Regions from separate parts of the Methylorubrum sp. SL192 genome, predicted to be linked through region 2. Evidence: riboswitches for the same ligand, from Rfam matches in the RefSeq annotation. Region 2 holds a riboswitch; each other region holds the start of a gene.
The links. A riboswitch is a leader RNA that binds a small molecule or an ion and turns the genes downstream of it on or off. The one in region 2 is predicted to bind cobalamin.

Region 1 (6,175 bases), 1.2 Mb from region 2:
TGACCGTCAGCGGCAGCCCGGCGACGGTGAGCACGACCCGGTCGGCCTCGCGCGCCAGCCGCTGGTGCAGCCGCCCGGCCGCATCGCGAAAACGGCGGGCGAGGGCGTTGTCCGGCACGATGCCGAGGCCGACTTCGTTGGCCACCAGCACCAGCGGACCCGGTGCGGCGGCGCAGGCCCGTGCCAGGGCCTCGGTCGCCGCGTCGAGATCGGCCTCGGCCAGCAGCAGGTTGGTGAGCCAGAGCGTGAGGCAATCGACCAGCACCGGCCCGGTCGCGGCGGCCACCGCCTCCGGCAGCGCCATCGGCACGTCGAGGGTGTGCCAGGAGTCGGAGCGCCGCGCCCGGTGCTCGTCGATGCGGACCCGCATCTCCTCGTCCCAGGCCTGCGCCGTGGCGATGTAGAGCCAGGGGGCGGGACAGGCCTCGATCAGCCGCTCGGCATAGGCGCTCTTGCCCGAGCGCGCACCGCCGAGCACCAGGGTCATCCGAGGGGCGGCCTGAAGCATCCGCACCCTTTGCCTCACGCGCCGCCAGCGCGTCAAAGCCGTTCTGTTGACAGCGTGTTGTCAAATCGGCAGCATATTGTCATGAAGCGTTCGGATCATGACGCCGCGGACGCCGCGACGGCTCTGGTGCTGGAGATCTTCCGGTCGAGCGGCGCGCTGCTGGCTGCCGGCGATCGGTTGGTGGGGGATTTCGGCCTCACCAGCGCCCGCTGGCAGGTTCTGGGCGCCGTCGCGCTCGCGGCGCAGCCGCTGCCGGTCGCCCGCATCGCCCGCGACATGGGCATGACCCGCCAGGGCGTGCAGCGGACGGTCAATGAGCTGGCGAAAGCGGGCCTCGTGAGCTTCGCGGACAATCCCCACCACCTGCGCGCCCGCCTCGTTCTCCTCACGCCCGCGGGCCGGGATGCCTACGCGGCGGCGGCGGCGCGGCAGGCGCCCTGGGCGGCCGCACTCGCCCGCGGTCTCAACCCTGCGGCGCTCGAGGCCGCCCGCGCCCTCGTGCGGACCATCGGCGAGCGGGCCGGCGAACGCCGGAGCGGCGAACAATCGGGAGACCACGATGCTGATCGGTGAACTCGCTCTCGTCGCGGCAGCGGCCTTTGCCGGCGCCGCGCTGTATGTCGGCTTCGTGGAGCATCCGGCCCGGCTCGTCCTCGACCCGGCCTCCCAATTGCAGCAATGGCGCCCGAGCTATCGCCGCGCGACCCGGATGCAGGGCGGCTTGGCGCTGGCCGCCACCGCCCTCGGCCTGCTCGCCTGGGCGCGTACCGGCGATCCGCGATGGGGGCTCGGGGCGGCGCTCGCGCTCGCCAACTGGCCCTACACTTTGCTTGCGATCATGCCGACCAACCGCGCCCTGCTCGCCGCATCAGCGACCGATCCGGTCGTGGCGCCGCTGATGCAGCGCTGGATCCGCCTGCACGCGGTCCGCAGCGGGCTCGGTCTAGCGGCGGTGGCGGCCTTCCTCTGGGCGCTGTGGTGATCGCGGCCGGTGCGGGACACGTTGTGCGTCCGTCCGCATCAGGCTATGACCGCTCCGTGACGGTGCCCCGGCAACGGGGTGAAAAGGGAATGCGGTGAGAGGTTTTCCAGAAGCCTCGATTCCGCGGCTGCCCCCGCAACTGTAAGCGGCGAGTTCCTGCCACGAGCCACCGGGTGATCCGGGAAGGCGGCAGGCACGATACCAGCCGCGAGCCAGGAGACCTGCCGTCCAGCGAAGTTTTGTTCTCGAACGCCGCCGGTGGGGCGGCCGGAGCCCGTGACCCGATGACGACTGCGACCCTTCAGACCCAGGCCGCCACCACCCGTTCGGCCGAAGGCGCCCGCGCGCTCCTCGTTGCCGCCTTCCTCGGCCTCGGTCTCGTCTTCGTGGCGGGCTTTGCTCCGGCGAGCGTCCTGCACAACGCGGCGCACGATTTCCGCCACGCGCAGAACTTCCCCTGCCACTGATCCGCGCATCCAGCGGCTTCAAGCAGTTCCATGATCATCCGGTTGCTGTCGGCGGCGCTCGTCGCCGGCTTCCTCGCGTCCGTCGTCGCGACGGGCCTGCAGCTCACGCTGACCTCCCCGCTGATCCTTCAGGCGGAGACCTATGAAGGCGAGGGCGCGCATGCCGCCCTCCCGCCCTCCCGCGATGAGACCTCCTTCGCCGCCCTGATCGTCCCGGCCCACGCCCATGCGCATGGCGAGGGCGGACACGATCACGGCAAGGCCGACGCGTGGCAGCCCGCGCCGGGCCTGCAGCGCATGGCCTTCACCGGTCTCGCCACGCTGGTCGGCGGCGTCGGCTACGCGCTGCTGCTCGCGGCGGTGATGCTGGCGCTGCGCCGCGAGCCGACCCCGCAGGGCGGACTCGTCGTCGGCATCGCCGGCTTCCTCGCGGTGGTCCTCGCCCCGGCCATCGGCCTGCCGCCGGAATTGCCCGGCATGGGCGCGGCGCCGCTCGTGCTGCGCCAGTCGTGGTGGCTGATGACGGTGGTGGCGACCGGGCTCGGCCTCTACCTGATCGCCGTGCGGCGGGTGCCGCTGACGATCCTCGGTGGCCTCGTCCTCATCGTCGCGCCGCATCTTGCGGGCGCGCCGCAATCGATCGACACCGTCTCTTCGCAGGTGCCGCCGGCCACGGCCGCTCAGTTCGCCGCGCGCGCGCTCGCCATCGGCTTCGTGTTCTGGGCGGTGATCGGGCTCGCCTATGGCTGGGCCTGGGGCCTGTTCGGCCGCGAGGCGGGTGCCCGTGCGAATGCCTGATCCCGATACCGCCATCCTGTCGGTCTGCACCACCTGCCGCGCGGCGGGCGATGTCTCCGAGCCGCGCGCCGGGGCCAAGCTGCTGGCCGCGCTGCTGGCGGAGGCCGGGCGCGCGCCCGTGCCGGGCCTGACGATCGAGGGTGCCGAGTGCCTCTCGGTCTGCAAGCGGCCCTGCACCGTCGCGGTCGTCTCGCCCGACCGCTGGACCTACGTCTACGGCGACTTCGACGCGCTCGAAGATCCCGACACCTCCGCCCGCACCATCCTGGCGGGTCTGCGTCGCTACCTCGAGACCCCCGACGGCGTCGTGCCCTGGCGCGAACGGCCGGAGGCGTTTCGCAAGGGCGTCGTCGCCCGCATCCCGCCGCTCAAGGCGGCCCGAGGGGAGACCCCATCATGAGCCTCGTCGAAAAAATCCCCTGCACCATCGTCACCGGCTTCCTCGGAGCCGGCAAGACGACGCTCGTGCGCCACACCGTCGAGAACGCCCGCGGGCGCCGCCTCGCCATCATCGTCAACGAGTTCGGCGATCTCGGCTTCGACGGCTCGTTCCTCGCTGCCTGCGGCATCGAGGGCTGCAACGAGGATTCGGTGGTGGAGCTGCCCAACGGATGCATCTGCTGCACCGTGGCCGACGATTTCGTGCCGGCGCTGACCAAGCTGCTCGACCGGCCCGAGCCGCCGGAGCACATCCTGATCGAGACCTCCGGCCTCGCCCTGCCCAAGCCCCTAGTCCAGGCGTTCCAGTGGCCGGCGATCCGCTCGCGGGTCACCGTGGACGGCGTCGTCGCGGTGGTGGACGGCCCGGCGGTCGCCGCGGGGATGTTCGCCGAGGACCCCGACGCCCTCGCCAACCAGCGCGCGGCGGACCAGTCGGTCGATCACGACAATCCGCTGGAGGAAGTGTTCGAGGACCAGATCCTCTGCGCCGACCTCGTGGTGCTCAACAAGGCCGACCTGCTCGACGCGGCGGGCCGCGACAAGGTCCGCGCCGATATCCAGGCGCACCTGCCGCGCGCGGTCGAGATCGTCGAGACCGAGCACGGCCGGCTCGACCCGCGTGTGCTGCTCGGGATCGCCGCGGCGGCCGAGGACGACCTCGACGCCCGCCCCTCGCATCACGGCGAGGGCGAAGACCACGACCACGACGATTTCGAATCGGTCGCGATCCCCGTCGGCATCGCCGGCAGCCCGGAAGATCTGTCCGCCCGCGTCGAGAAGGCGGCCGAGACCGAGGGCGTGCTGCGGATCAAGGGCTTTGCCGAGGTGAAGGGCAAGCCGATGCGCCTCGTGGTGCAGGGCGTCGGCCGGCGCGTCGCCTCCCATTACGACCGCCCGTGGAAGGGTTCGGAGCCGCGTGACGGACGCCTCGTCGTCATCGGCCTCAAAGGCTTCGATCAGGACGCGGTCGCCGCCGCCCTGCGCGGATGAACCGGGGCGAGGCCGCAGGCCGGCGGCCGCGCGGGCTCTGGCTCGCGGTCCCCGTCCTCGCCCTGCTCGCCGGTTGTTCCGACAGCGGGCGCGAGGCGGACGGGGCGATGCGGATGGCCCAAGCCCCTGCGCCCGCGCCCTTCGTCTCCGCCGCGCGTGACGGAAGCACGGCCAAGCTCGCCTATCGCCACGATCTCACCGTCGGCCTCGGGCCGGACCGGGTGGCGCCGCACTTCGCCGCCGCCCGCGACCGCTGTCTCAACGAAGCTGCGACCTGCACGCTGCTGAATTCCTCGATCCGGGACGGCAACGGCGCGAGCCCGCCGCAGGCGCAGATCGAGGTGCGGCTGCCGCACGCCGCGGTCGCTCCTTACGTCGCCTTCGTCACCGGTCCGCTGCCGGGCGAGGCGGCGGGCGACGTCGTGCTGATCGAGCAGGCGACCCGCGCCGAGGATCTGACGGCCTCGATTGCCGATACCGGCCGGCGCCTCGCCCAGCTCAACGATTACCGCACCCGCCTGACCGCGCTCGCCGAGAAGCCGGACAACCGGGCCGAGGATCTGATCAAGATCGCGGGCGAGCTGGCGCAGGTTCAGAGCCAGATCGAGGAGGCGGAGGGGACGCGCCGCGGGCTCGACGAGCGCGTGGACACCGAGATCGTCACGGTGGACTTCCGCACCAGCCGGGCGCGGGCCGGCGCCTTCGCTCCGGTGCAGGAGGTCTGGGCCCGCAGCGGACCGATCCTCGGCGAGAGCGCGGCCTCGGCCCTCCGCTTCACCGTCGCGAGCCTGCCCTGGCTGCCGATTGTTCTTTTTGCCGCCTTGCTCCTCCGGCTGGTCTGGCGCATCCGGCGCAAGCGGGCCCATCCGGCGCGCGTCCCGTTGGAGCCGTGAGGGCGCCCGCGCCATGCACCTGATCCGCCTCGATACGGTCTCCCTCGACGAGGGCGAGGCGGCGGTCGATCTCGGCCAGAGCCCGGGCGAGATCGTCTTCCTGTCGTTCACCGATACCGACCTCGCGGCCGTCGCGCGCGCCCATGCGGCCGAGCCCGGCCTGCCCACGCTGCGGCTCGCCAAGATGGCGCAGCTGCGCCACCCGATGTCGGTCGATCTCTACGTCGATGCGGTGATCGCCCGCGCCAAGGTCTGCGTGATCCGCTGCCTCGGCGGGCTCGACTATTGGCGCTACGGCATCGAGCGGGCTGCCGCGGCGGCACGGGCGCAGGGGGTCAAACTTGCGGTTTTGCCCGGCGACGACCGGCCGGACCCGCGCCTCGACGCCTTCTCGACCGTGCCGCCCGAGACCTGCATCCGCCTCGACGCCTATTTTCGCGCGGGTGGCCCGGAGAACCTGAAGAACCTGCTGCGCAGCCTCGCGGCGGAGGCCGGCGCCGTCTTGGAGCCCGAGCCGCCGAAGGCATTGCCGCGCGGCTTCGCGTGGTGCCCCGGCTGCGGGCCCGTCGCGCTCGAGACGGCGATGCGGGCCGCCGGGCCGGGGCCGCTGGCGCTGCTGCTGGTCTACCGCTCGGCGGTGCTCTCCGGCGAGACGGCGCCGGCCCTGCAGCTGGCCGCCGCGCTGACTGAGCGCGGCATCGGCAGCGTCACGCTCGCGGTGTCGAGCCTGAAGGACCCGGAGGCCGTGGCGAGCTTGCGCGCGGCGTTGGCCCTGCGCCGGCCGGACATCGTGCTGGCCGCTACCGCCTTCTCCGCCCGCGACGATGCCGGCTTCGTGCTCGACGCCGCCGATTGCCCGGTGATCCAGGCCTATACGATCGGCGCGCCCCGCGACGCCTGGGCCGCCTCGGGTCGGGGCATGAACGCGTCCGACCTCGCCATGCAGGTGGCTTTGCCGGAATTCGACGGGCGGCTCTCGGGCTTCCCGATCTCGTTCAAGGAGGAGGCCGCGGCGGTCGAGGGCTTTTCGGAGCGCCGCGCCGTGCCCGATCCCACGGGCATCGCCGAGCTCGCCGAGCGCGCCGCGGCGTGGGTC
Region 2 (6,175 bases):
CAGCCGGGGGCGGGGAGCCAGGAGAGCGCGGCCTCCGCGCCGAGGGAGGATTGCTGGCCGACCTGGGTCGAGACGGTCGGCTGGCCCGGCACCGCCGAGATCAGGTTGTCCTTGACGATACGGTAGCCGGCCAAGGTCCACTCGACGGCGCCGCCGAAGACGAGGCCCTTGGCGCCGACCTCGACCTGACGGCCGGTCGAGAGTTCGAAGCCGGCCAGCGATTGCGAGAGGGTGATCAGGCTGTTCACCGGATCCGTCGCGGTGGCGTATTGCGCGTAGAGCGATGTATCCGGCGTCGGCTCGTAGAGCAGCGCGAAGCGGTATCCGAGGGCGCGGAAGGAGCGCTCGAACGTCGCGCCGCTGCGCAGATCTTCCCGGTAGAGACGCGGCGCGTCGAAGCGCACGCCGGTGAGGAACGACAACCGGTCGGTCAGGAACAGCCGATCCTCGGCGAAGACCGACGCTTGGTTCGTGCGCGTGGCGTAGGCCGGGCTCGCTCGCCCGTCCGGCGGGAAGAAGCCGGGATCGTAGCCGATCAGGGGCACGCTCGTCGGCGTCTCGGAGAAGGTGAAGTTGTTGGCGTGGCGGAAGCTGACATGGTTCACGTCGAAGCCGGCCGAGAACGTGTTGGCCAGCCCGAACAGGGCACCGCGGAACGTCGCGTCGAACCGATTCCCGACCTGTTCCTGGCTATGGCCAATTTCGAGATAGTCGGAGCGATCGACGAGCCCCGTTGCCGGGTTGAAGCGGTACTGCTCGACGTCGCGCCAATGTCGGCGGCTTTGCAGGCGGTAGGCGGTGTTGCGCACCGTCACGTCGGCCGAAGGGGTCCACTCCGTCCGGAACTGCGTCCAGTTGTCGGTCCAGGCGATCTTCGAATCGCGGACGTTGTAGTTGTTGAAGCGGATGGCGTCGGGCACACGACCGTTCACCAGCGGCGTGCCCCAGTAGCGGGTGGGCTCCTGGTAGCCAAGATCATGGCTGAGGGTGAAGGCGAGATCCGGATTCGCTTGGAGCGTCAGCGCGCCCGAGATCGCGAGATTGCGGAAGTCGCCCTCCGGCGTGATCCAGCCACCGGCACGATTGCCGCTGACATTGAGGCGATAGGCCAGGGATTCGCCGATCGGCCCGGTCGAATCGACCGCCGCGCGGGCGATGCCGTCCTCGCCGAGGCCGAAGCGGGCGACATTGAGCGGCGTGAACAGCGGCTTCTTCGAAACGACGTTGACGATACCGCCGATGGCTCCGTCCCCATAGAGAACGGAGGCCGGCCCGCGCAGCACCTCAATGCGCTCCACGTTCCACGTATCGAACGGGAAGGTGACGGTGTTGGCGCCGACATAGAGCCGGGTGCCATCGAACAAAGTCTGGATCGAGTTCTGCCCAGCAAAGCCGCGGGCGGTGAAGAAGCCGAGTCCGTTGCCCGGCGAGCCGAAGGCCGTGATGCCGGTGCCGTTCTGCGACACGGCCTCCAGCACGCTGGTCTGACCGCGCAGGCGGATGGTCTCGCCCGAGATGATGTCGAGACTCGCGGGCGTTTCCAGCGGCGTGAGACCGAGCCGGCTCGCCGAGCGCGACGGCGTGCGCAGGTTGAGGCCGACCGGCGAGGACTGCGTCAGATTCGGCGTCCGCAGGGCTGCGGCGGCGTCCGTGCCGACGGCGTCGGCCGGTGCATTGGCGGGCAGGCCGATCCCGGCACCGCCCTGCACTGCGATCTCATCGAGTTGTGTCAGGAGTGCTTGGGCCCGGACCGGACCGGACGTCGTGAGGGGCAGGGCGGCGACGGCGGACAGGAGGGACCGGCCGCAGAAGCGGCGGTGAAGGGGGGACATGATGGACACGATGCCTCGGCAGCGACGGTGGCACGTCACCGCGACCGAGGCCGATCCACTGCCGGCCATGGGCCTTCAGCGTCTCGACACCTGCTGGGACACCCCGCCCGGCATGGCTCGCGTGTGACCACGGCTGACGGCAGGTCTCCTGGCTCGCGGGTCGTCGCCCTCCATCGTCTTCCCAGGCGAGGCATGCCCAGTGACGTGGTGATGGAGGACTCTTCGCTCACAGTTGCGGGGGCAGCCGCGGGATCGAGCTCGAAAGCCCTTCACCGCGTTCCCTTTTGATCCCTTGCGGGAACCGTCAACGGTCAAGCTACGGTCAAGGCGGCGCTTCGGTCAATGCGCCCTGTGCCGTTCGGTACGCCTGCGCGAGCGGCGATCCAAAAACACGGACCCTGCCGCAAGCAAAGGCGAACGGCAGCCAGAAAAGAAAAAAGGCCGCCCCGAAGGACGGCCCGAAGTCTAGGGAGGAAACGCCCAAGAAGGGCTGCAGGACCGCGACGCCATCGCGATCCGGCATGGCCATGATTTCTCAGGTTGCAGTGCACAAAGCAATCGCTGGCGCGTCGGATCGGGCATGCATTCATTGCATATGTTCGGTTCCGAACTCATCCGCTTCCGCGGAGCCATTCGGCCGTCCAGGGGTTTCGGTCCTCCGAATGCTGCCTCATGGATGCCAGAGATGCCCCGTTGGATGTTCGCTTTTCCCGTCGTGCTGATGATCCTTGCAGGGCTCGTCGTTTTCGCCTTCACGCGCACCGGCCCGACCGACAACCAGAACACCCACGCTCCGCAGACCGGCCAGACCCGCTGACGCCGCCGAATCCCGGAGCGCGCCGGCCCCTGAGCCATTCCGGCCCACAAATTGCGAAGTTTGTACGGTCGGAATCGTTCGGTGGGGTCCTCCATGCGGATCGGATGCGTTTTCCTCTTGAGCGCCCTCCTGCTTCCATCCGGGGCTCACGCAGTCGATGGGCATGCGGACGCGGCGGCCTTCGCGGCGGCGGCCCGTCACCATGTCGGTGAGCGCGTCACGCTCGATCATTGCCACCTCGTCTACGCGACCGACGACGAGATCACCTGCATCGGCCTGTTGCCGGAGGATGCGGCAGGCAATGTCCGCTTGGCCGGCAAGCTTCTGATCCGGGTCGCGGCCGCAGAGATGCAGGGCCGCACCCGTGCCCTCGCGCTCTGTGCCGGTGGCGCTCTCGACGAAGCCTGCGAGGTGAGCGTGGCGGGAGAGGTGTTCGATGCCTCCCCTTCATTCGGGCTCGGCGAGGCCCAGTTGATGGGCTTGCGCGAAGCGACGATCTGCTGGCCGGACTGAGCTTCGCGAAGCGCTGCCGAGCCTGATCCTGCGAGAGTGATACGCGCACCGATGTGAGGCCGATCTCCGGCGATGGACCCGCGTGAACCCTCAAGGGTCTAGTGCGTTCGAACTCCAAGGGAGTTCGCCGATGATCACTCGTCTGTCGTTTGCCGCGGTTCTGGTCGCGGCCCTCGCCACATCCGCTGCCGCCCAAGGGCCGGCGCAGACCGGGACCGGCGGCGGTCCGGCTTCGACCATCTACGCGCCGAACACCTCTGCCGTCGGTCAGACCATGCCGCCGGCCGGGGCGGGCGGTGTGCGGCGCGACCCGGGCAATCCCGACCGCGAAACCGCCATGGAGAAGAAGGACGACAAGATCGATACCGGGATCTGCATCGGCTGCGATAAGTAGATCCGGCGAACCGAGGCGCGGCCTCCCGCGCGCCGCGCCCGGTTCATTCCGACCAGCGCAAAGCCGCGGCGGCGGCCAGGGTGCCCACCACGGCCGCGATCAGGCTCAGGGCGGCCAACACCGTCAGCGGGGTCGTGAACGGCACCGTGCCGCCGAGGGCAGCCTCCGCGGCCGAGACCCCGAAGATCAGGGTCGGGACCATCAGCGGCAGCACGATGATGGCCAGGATCAGGCCGCCCCGGCGGATGGTAGCGGTCAGCGCCGCGCCGACCGCACCGATGAAGGCCAAAGCCGGCGTGCCCAGGGCCAGCGTCAAGGCCGTGGCGCCCATGGCTTTCGGGGAGAGTGCCACCAGCAAGCCGAACAGCGGCGAAGCGAGCGCCAGGGGCAGGCCGGTGGTGAGCCAGGAGGCCAGGACCTTGGCCAGCACCACCAGCTCCAGCGGCACGGCAGCGCCCGTCATCAGGTCGAGCGAGCCGTCCTCCTCGTCCGACTGAAACAGCCGGTCGAGGCCGATCAGGGTGGCCAGCACCGCCGAGAGCCAGAGGATCGCGGGGCCGATCCGCGACAGCAGGTTCATGTCGGGCCCCAGTGCGAAGGGCACCAGCACGACAATCATCAGGAAGAAGACGAGCGAGAGCGCGCCCGAGCCGCCGATCCGGGCGGCCAATTTCAGATCGCGGGCGAGGAGGGCGGAGAAGGCGCGCATCACAGCCAATCCTCCGCCTCGAACGCCGCTTCAGAGACGGCCTCGGGTGCCGCCGGTCCAATGCGCAGCTCGCGGGCATCCTCCAGGCCGAGGGCTTGGTGCGTTGCAGCAACCACGAGCCCTCCTTCGGCCCGGTGGCGTCCCATCAGCCCCGCGAGAACCCCCTGCGAGGCGAGGTCCAGGGCGGCGGTCGGCTCGTCGAGCAGCCAGAGCGGGCGACGGCAGACGAGGAGGCGCGCCAGCGCCACCCGGCGTCGCTGCCCCGCCGAGAGGTAGCCGACCGGCAACCGTGCGACATGCGGCAGGCCCATCGCCTCCAGGGCCGCCTTCGGGGAGGCGGCGGGATTGCCGAGAAGATCGCGGGCGAATTCGAGATTCTCGGCGGCCGTCAGCGCCGATTTCAATCCGTCCCGGTGCCCGACCACGTGAAGGAATTCCGGCAGGTTCGCCTCGCCGATGCCCTCGGCGCGGATCGTGCCGGCATCGGGCTTGAGGCGGCCGGACAGCATCGTGAGCAGGCTCGATTTGCCCGCGCCGTTGCGCCCGGTGACCATCAGGCCTTCGCCGGGTCCGAGCACGAAGGAAAGTCCGGAAAAGATGCGGCGTCCGGAGCGGCGGCAGGCCAGATTCTCGACGATCAACCGCACGGATCGGCCTTCGATGAGGTTGAGGTCCGCACGCTTCGTCTCGGTCCTGGCTGTCGGATCTCCTCGCCTGGCGCGAGGGGAATACCGGGACATCTCGCGGGCGGAGAGGCCGGTCTCGTGCGGCCTATAGCGGATCGTTCGGCGGCGCGCGAACCGCTCGGGCCGCTGACGCATTGATTCGGTGATGCCACATGGCAGTTTCGCAGGATGGGCGACCATGGATGCCGAGACGGCCCCGCAGGCCCCGCTCCACCCCGTCCGAAGCGGCTATGGCCCGCGATCCCGCCGCCATCGCCGGGCGCACGCAAGTGGAAGCCCGACTCGCAAGCCTGACGCCGGACCAACGCGCGGCGTTCTGGGACGCAGTGCGCCACTGCTACGTCTTGGGCGCGGACAGCCGCCGGACGCGTCGGTAGGGCGGGACCGCAATATCAGTCGCGCGCCTGTGTCATCGGGCCAGTAGCGGCCAATTTCGAAACGTTCTATAGACCGGCTCAGGCTGCGCCGCGCGATCATTCCAGGGCGTCCAAATCGCCCCTCGCGCACCATCCTGAGTGTCATTCGCGGGCCTCCCGGCCGCCGGGAGTTCCCCGAGGGCACTCGCTACCCGGGCACCCCCGGGGCGGCGCGCGCTCCTTGGAGCGTCTCCGGCCGAACACCTCTCGTGGCGCAGGTTATGCCTGCTCCGTGTTCGCTAACGCCAGCTCAGGACCCGACTCGCCGTGGCATCCCTCGACAGCTTCAAAGCTCGCCAGACGCTTCAAGCAGGCGGCAAGACCTACACCTACTACTCCATTCCCGAGGCGGAGAAGAACGGCTTGGCCGATTCGACCGCCCTTCCGTTCTCGATGAAGGTCATCCTCGAGAACCTCCTGCGCTTCGAGGACGACCGCTCGGTGAAGCGGGCCGATATCGAGGCCGCCGTCGCGTGGCTCGGTAACCAGGGCAAGGCGGAGACCGAGATCGCCTTCCGCCCCTCCCGCGTGCTGATGCAGGACTTCACCGGCGTGCCGGCCGTCGTCGATCTCGCCGCGATGCGTGATGCCATGGTCGCGCTCGGCGGCGACCCCCAAAAAATCAATCCGCTGGTCCCGGTCGATCTCGTGATTGACCATTCGGTGATCGTGGATGAGTTCGGCACCCCGAAGGCGCTCGGCGACAACGTCGCCCTCGAATACGCCCGCAACGGCGAGCGCTACACCTTCCTGAAATGGGGCCAGTCGGCCTTCGATAACTTCTCCGTCGTCCCGCCGGGCACGGGCA
Region 3 (6,175 bases), 1.6 Mb from region 2:
CCGGCGAGGACCTCGTCGGTGTGCTCGCCCAGAAGCGGCGAAGCCTTGATGTCGACCTTCAGGTCCGAGAACTTGATCGGGGAACCGACGGTCAGATACGAGCCGAGCTTGGGATGCGGCACCTCGACGATGGTGCCGCTGGCGCGCAGCGACGGATCGGCGGCGATTTCCTTCATCGACAGCACCGGCGAGCACGGGATGTCGAACTTGCGCAGGATATCGACGGCCTCGAACTTGGTCTTGTCGGCCAGCCAATCCTCGATGATGGCGAAGATCTCGAAGATCTTGTCCTGGCGGGCGCGGGGCGTGTTGTAGGCCGGATCGTCGATCCACTCCTCACGGCCGAGCGCCTTGCAGATCGGGGCCCAGGCGTGGCCCTGGATCGTGAAGTAGATGTAGGCGTTGGGGTCCGTCTGCCAGCCCTTGCACTTGAGCACCCAGCCCGGCTGGCCGCCGCCGCCCGCGTTGCCGCCGCGCGGCACCACGTCCGTGAACTCGCCGTGCGGGTATTGCGGGTATTCTTCGAGGTAGCCGATGGCATCGAGGCGCTGCTGGTCGCGCAGCTTCACGCGGCAGAGGTTGATCACCGAATCCTGCATCGACACGGCGACCTTCTGGCCCTTGCCGGTCTTGGTCTTCTGGTGCAGCGCCGTGAGGATGCCGATGGCCAGATGCATGCCGGTGTTCGAGTCACCGAGCGCGGCGGCCGACACGGTGGGCGGGCCGTCCCAGAAGCCGGTGGTCGAGGCGGCACCGCCCGCGCACTGGGCCACGTTCTCGTAGACCTTCAGATCTTCGTAGTGGTGCCCGTCGGAGAAGCCCTTCACCGAGGCGAGGATCATGCCCGGGTTGAGCTCCTGGATGCGGGCCCAGGTGAAGCCCATGCGATCAAGTGCGCCGGGGCCGAAATTCTCGACCATCACGTCGGATTCTTGGATCAGCTTTTCCAGGACTTCCTTGCCCTGCGGGTTCTTGGTGTCCAGCGTCAGCGAACGCTTGTTGGAGTTGAGCATCGTGAAGTAGAGCGCATCCGCGTCCTCGACGTGGCGAAGCTGGTTGCGCGTCACGTCGCCCGAGCCCGGACGCTCGACCTTGATCACGTCCGCCCCGAACCACGCGAGGAGCTGGGTGCAGGCGGGGCCCGCCTGGACGTGGGTGAAATCGATGATTCTGATCCCGTCGAGCGGCTGGGTCATCTCGGTCTTCTCCCTATTTCGACTTCGTTGTGGGTCGTTGTTGGAAAATCGAAAAGTATTACGGCCGGTAATATTGCTGAATGGCTCAGGCGCCCCGCCTTCAGGCGCAGACGAGGGTGCCCAAAGCCTCTTCCAGCTCCGCCACGCGGCGGCGCAGGGAGCGCTCTTCCTGAAAGCGCTCGGTCTCGTCGCGGATGACCGCGGCGATGCCGGTGACCTCGCCCGCCGCGCCGTGCAGCAGCGCGACGGTGAAGGCGATCGACAGGGCCCGGCCATCCTTGTGCAGGGCCGGAACCTTGAGCAGCGACGTGCCGTAGCGGGTCTCGCCCGTACGCATCGTCTTGGCGTAGCCATCCCAGTGGCGTCGGCGGTGACGCTCCGGGGTGATGAGGTCGAGGCTCTGCCCGAGCGCCTCGGCTTCCGAGAAGCCGAAGATCCGCTCCGCAGCCGGATTCCAGACGACAATCCGTCCGTCCGCGTCGGAGATCACCACCGCGTCACCGATCGCCGCGACAAGGCCGGACGTGTCGAAGGTCTGCGATTGGGCCATCGGTTGCCCCCCTTCCGCCGCCGGCTAGCCCTGAGGCCGCGCTGTGAGCGGAGAGATGCGATGTCTGTCGAGGATGCCGCGTTCGGTCATGGCAGGCGTTGCCTCCTTGGCTTCCCGGGTCTCGGGCCTTCCGGATCGAAATCGCTCTTTCCGGTGGCTCGTCATTGGCATCTGGTATACCAGATACGAATGGCAGGTCAAGGCGCAGTGCGGGGCTCGAACGAGATCGCGCGGCGGTGGGTTGATAGGGAGGCGAGGAGGCCACGATGTCGGACAAGCACAGCATTCGGATCCGGCAGATCGAGGCCTACGCCTTCCGGATCGATTTCGGCGAGAGCTTCGTGCCGCTGCTGACGGACGAGCCGGAGCCGATCGGCGGCGGCACCGGTCCCTCGCCGGAGCAGGTGCTGATCGCCGCCGTGAGCAACTGTCTGTGCGCGAGCCTCGCCTTCGCGCTGGGCAAGTACCGGCAGGAGGGTGGGGGCGTGAGCGCCGAGGCGATCGGGCGCGTGGCCCGCAATGCGGAAGGCCGCCTGCGCCTCGTCGGGATCGAGGTCGATATCGCGCTCGGCGCGCCCGCCGAGTCGATGGACCGGCTCGACCGCGTGCTCGCTCAGTTCGAGCAGTTCTGCACCGTGTCCGAGAGCGTCAAGGCCGGCGTTCCGGTGGCGGTCGCGGTGCGGGACGGCGGGGGCAACCGCCTGAAATAGACAGGCCTGAAACAGACAGGGAGGAACGAGCGATGAGCGAGACGCAGCGGGACGTGGCACGCGAGCCGGAGGATCTGGCCCGCCTCTTCAACGAACGGGCCAATGCCGGCGATGCCGAAGGGCTGGTCGCCCTGTACGAGCCGCAGGCGGTGGTGGCCGCAGGCGATATCGTGGCGACCGGCCACGACGAGATCCGCCGCTTCTATACCGATCTGCTCGCGCGCAAGTCGGACTTCCCCGAACCCGAGACCCTGCCGGCGATCCGCAACGGCGACCTCGCGCTGACCTTCGCGCGGCTGCCGAACGGCGCGCTCTCGGTCGAGTCGGCCCGCCGGCAATCGGACGGGACGTGGCGCTGGGCCATCGACCAGCTCAAGCTCAAGCCCGTCGCCAAATCCTGAAGGGCTCCAAAGCGGGTTTCGAAAGGACAAGTCCTTTCGCGGGTCCAGGGCAGAGCCCTGGTGAAGGGACATCGGGGCGCTGCCCCGATGTCCCGCCAAAGGGATGATCCCTTTGGAAACCCGTTAATCCGCCGAGGCCGAGCGGCGCGGCGTGGCGTTGCGCCGGCTGGCGAAGATGCCGGGGGCGGTGCCGGGCACCACGACCAGGCGCCGGACCTCGCCGCTCAGATAGGCCTGGAGGAAGCGGGTGTAGTTCCGGAACACGACGCAGCCGTTCGAGGCGCCGCTCGGGCCCAGCATGTAGGTGTGGGCGAGGATGCCGTCACGCCCGTGGATGGCGGCCGAGCCACCGACCGGATTGAGGCGGATCGCCCGCACCCCATGGAACAGGGCCTCGCGCTCCCGCAGGTCGTAGACCCCGGGCGGGGTGGCGCCGCGCATCCGGATATGGACGTGGTCCGGGTTGTCCTGGGCGACGCCGAGGCCGGAATGGGCCTCCAGCACCTCGCCGCTCGGCAGCGTCACGGTGGCGGCGCTGATGTCGTAGACGGCGACCCCCGGCTCGGAGACCGGGCCCGGCACGACGCGGCGCCGCGCAGCCGAATCGACCGCCCCGCTATCGAGCCCGGCATAGGCCATCGCCTTGTCCGAGGACGGCGTGGGCGCCGAACCCGGCAGATCGAACATCTTCTCGAGGAAGTTGCGGTTGTCCGTGACCGCGGCGCTGAACACGCTGCGAGTCGGCTCGGTGGAGGCGCGCGCCGCGGACGCCGTGGCGATCCGAGGCGTCGCCGCCCGGGCGGTCTGCGTGCGCGGCTCGTAGCGGAATTCGTCGGGCCGCCGCACCGGCAGCGGCACCGTGAGGGCGAGGCGGGCCGTCGGTGCGGCCGGGCGCGGTGTGACGGCGGGCGCGGCGTCGGTGGCCTGCTCCGCGGGGAGGGCGGCCAGGGTCGTGGCCGGCTCCGATGGGGCAGGCTGCGACTTGGACGGCTCCGCCACGGGCGGCGCCCGGAAGGCGGACACCTGCGCGGTCCGCGGGATGAAGCCGCCGGAGGCCGTGTCGAGCACGGGGGTGGGGTCGAGCATCCAGGCCAGCGCGCCGGGCGCGGCCTGCACGGCCGCCGCCCCGTCGGCCTCGGCCGAAACCTGCGCGGTTTCCACGGGGGCGGGCGCAGCGCGATCCTGCGGTTGCAGGATCCCGGCGACCGCGAGACCCCCGAGGGCGGTCAGCGCGAGCGCCGCGACAGGCGGGCGGCGCCGACGGCGGATGACGGGCCGGGCGGAGCGACTCTGGACGAGCTCGGCGATGTCCATTGCGGGCGGTACTCGACAACGCGGATCCCACACGGCCTCCCGCCGTCATCTCCGGCTATCTGTGCCAGAATGACAAAACGAGATGGCTTCGCCGATTAGGGAAGGATCAACCTTAAGCCTCCGTCATTCAACGGGATCTTGGTTAATCTTGCCTAAAGCTCGGTCACGTCCTTCGAAAAACGTTCGTTGCGGATTCTCAGCGGCTCCGCCGCGCCACGAGGCGGCGGCCTCTACCAAACGCCGCGGCGCAGTGCGCGCTCGATGACGAGGCCAGCCGGACGATCGCCATCGTCTCGCGTGCCCGCCTTTGGGCCGATGCGGGAAGCGCAGCCGCTATGGGGCTTCTTGCGGAGCCCTTGTGCTCTACGGGCCACAGGTTGTGTGATGTTGTTACATTTCATTGGCCGGTCTGTTGACCCTGCGCCGCATCGCAGCGAAGTTGCTGCGGCCAAGGTTCCCCGGACGCATGTCCGAGGGCTAAGAGGGAATTCGGTAAGCCCGTCCGGGCGAGGCCGAAGCTGCCCCCGCAACTGTGAGCGGCGAGCCACCGTCGTCGAAGGTCACTGGTGCCCTGCACCGGGAAGGCCGAGACGGGGGCGCTGACCCGTGAGCCAGGAGACCTGCCTTGGCGCGACGATGTCCCCCGGGCGGGGTGCTCCGGCGGCGTGCCTGATCGGCGAGAGCGTTCCCCTGCGCTCCCGGCGGGGCACCCGCTCGGGCCCGCACCCGAACAGCCAGAGCGCGCCTTGTGACAGTTCGGACGATCCTGAACGCCATCGACGTCCCGGCCCGGCGCCCGCCTTGGATGCTCGCCGCGCTGCTCTGCGCCGGCCTGCACGGCCCGGAGGCGCGGGCACAGGAATCGGTCACCCTGGAGGAACTGGCGGTCGAGGGCGAAGGCCGCGGCGTCGGCAACGGCGCATCGGATGGCCGGACCAGCGCTGCCGGCACGATCGGCCTGATCGGGCCGACGCCGGGCTACCGCGCCGACCGCGCGGTGAGCAGCACCAAGACCGACACGCCCCAGCGCGACGTGCCCCAGATCGTCACGGTCGCCCCGCGCGAGGTCATCACGGATCTCGCCGCCACCCGCGTCGATCGCGTCTTCAACTACACGCCGGGCGTGGCGCAGCAGAACAATTTCGGCGGCCTCTCGGTGTTCAGCTACGCCATCCGCGGCGTCACCACCTCCGAGATCTACAAGAACGGCTTTCCGCTCAACCGCGGCACGCCGCCCCCGCCCGACGCCCAGAACGTCGAGCGCGTCGAGGTGCTCAAAGGCCCCGGCGGCGGGCTGTTCGGGCGCAGCGATCCGGGCGGGCTCGTCAACATCATCACCAAGCAGCCGACCGTCGAGCGCTTCGTCGAGATGGGCGGGTTGTGGGACTCGTTCGGGCAGTTCCGCGGCACGGTCGATTCCGGCGGCGCGCTGAACGAGGAGGGCACGCTCGCCTACCGCTTCAATCTCGCCGCCGGCCGCCAGGGCAGCTTTCGCGATTTCGTCGACAGCGACCGGCTGCTCGTGGCGCCCGTCCTGAGCTGGCAGATCACGCCGGACACGCGCATCACCGTCGAGACCGAGTTCCTGCGCAACCGCATCGTCTTCGACCGCGGCGTCATCGCCCTCAACGGGCGGCTCGGGCTCTTGCCGATCTCGCGCTTCCTCGGCGAGCCGGGCCAGAGCACCTATCAGACCAACAACACGATGCAGGTCCGCGTCGATCACCGCTTCAACGCCGATTGGCAGATGCGGCTCGCCACCCACTTCAACACCGGCACGCTGGAGGGTGAATCCGCCGAGATCCGCGCCATCGCCGCCGACAACCGCACCGTCTCACGCGACCGCAACATCCGCGACTACCGCTGGGACACGGCGATTGGCCAGGCGGAGGTGGTCGGGCGTTTCGACACCGCCGGCATCGGCCACACCATGCTGCTCGGCTTCGAGCGCGAGAGCACCGACAGCCGGACGGTCTACAACCGCTCGACGATCCGACCGGGTTC

Region 1: another riboswitch for cobalamin. It lies ahead of OVA30_RS03595 (CbtB domain-containing protein); the one in region 2 lies ahead of OVA30_RS09320 (TonB-dependent receptor).
Region 3: another riboswitch for cobalamin. It lies ahead of OVA30_RS02115 (TonB-dependent siderophore receptor); the one in region 2 lies ahead of OVA30_RS09320 (TonB-dependent receptor).

What each region holds. Positions count from the first base shown of each region.
Region 1 is NZ_JAPPQV010000003.1:588,900-595,074, reverse strand. Features, by position in the region: gene cobU (bifunctional adenosylcobinamide kinase/adenosylcobinamide-phosphate guanylyltransferase) at 1-508, opposite strand, end outside; gene OVA30_RS03605 (MarR family winged helix-turn-helix transcriptional regulator) at 590-1,081, shown strand; gene OVA30_RS03600 (DUF1772 domain-containing protein) at 1,068-1,490, shown strand; cobalamin riboswitch at 1,535-1,733, shown strand; gene OVA30_RS03595 (CbtB domain-containing protein) at 1,775-1,957, shown strand; gene OVA30_RS03590 (CbtA family protein) at 1,988-2,755, shown strand; gene OVA30_RS03585 (DUF1636 domain-containing protein) at 2,748-3,155, shown strand; gene cobW (cobalamin biosynthesis protein CobW) at 3,152-4,186, shown strand; gene OVA30_RS03575 (DUF4349 domain-containing protein) at 4,183-5,079, shown strand; gene cobN (cobaltochelatase subunit CobN) at 5,093-6,175, shown strand, end outside.
Region 2 is NZ_JAPPQV010000003.1:1,821,939-1,828,113, forward strand. Features, by position in the region: gene OVA30_RS09320 (TonB-dependent receptor) at 1-1,832, opposite strand, end outside; gene OVA30_RS09325 (hypothetical protein) at 1,834-1,959, shown strand; cobalamin riboswitch at 1,954-2,153, opposite strand; gene OVA30_RS09330 (hypothetical protein) at 2,155-2,361, opposite strand; gene OVA30_RS09335 (hypothetical protein) at 2,743-3,162, shown strand; gene OVA30_RS09340 (hypothetical protein) at 3,293-3,556, shown strand; gene ccmB (heme exporter protein CcmB) at 3,600-4,265, opposite strand; gene ccmA (heme ABC exporter ATP-binding protein CcmA) at 4,265-4,912, opposite strand; gene acnA (aconitate hydratase AcnA) at 5,635-6,175, shown strand, end outside.
Region 3 is NZ_JAPPQV010000003.1:251,365-257,539, reverse strand. Features, by position in the region: gene frc (formyl-CoA transferase) at 1-1,196, opposite strand, end outside; gene OVA30_RS02135 (PAS domain-containing protein) at 1,297-1,746, opposite strand; gene OVA30_RS02130 (OsmC family protein) at 2,013-2,456, shown strand; gene OVA30_RS02125 (YybH family protein) at 2,489-2,857, shown strand; gene OVA30_RS02120 (tlde1 domain-containing protein) at 2,981-4,171, opposite strand; cobalamin riboswitch at 4,606-4,813, shown strand; gene OVA30_RS02115 (TonB-dependent siderophore receptor) at 4,977-6,175, shown strand, end outside.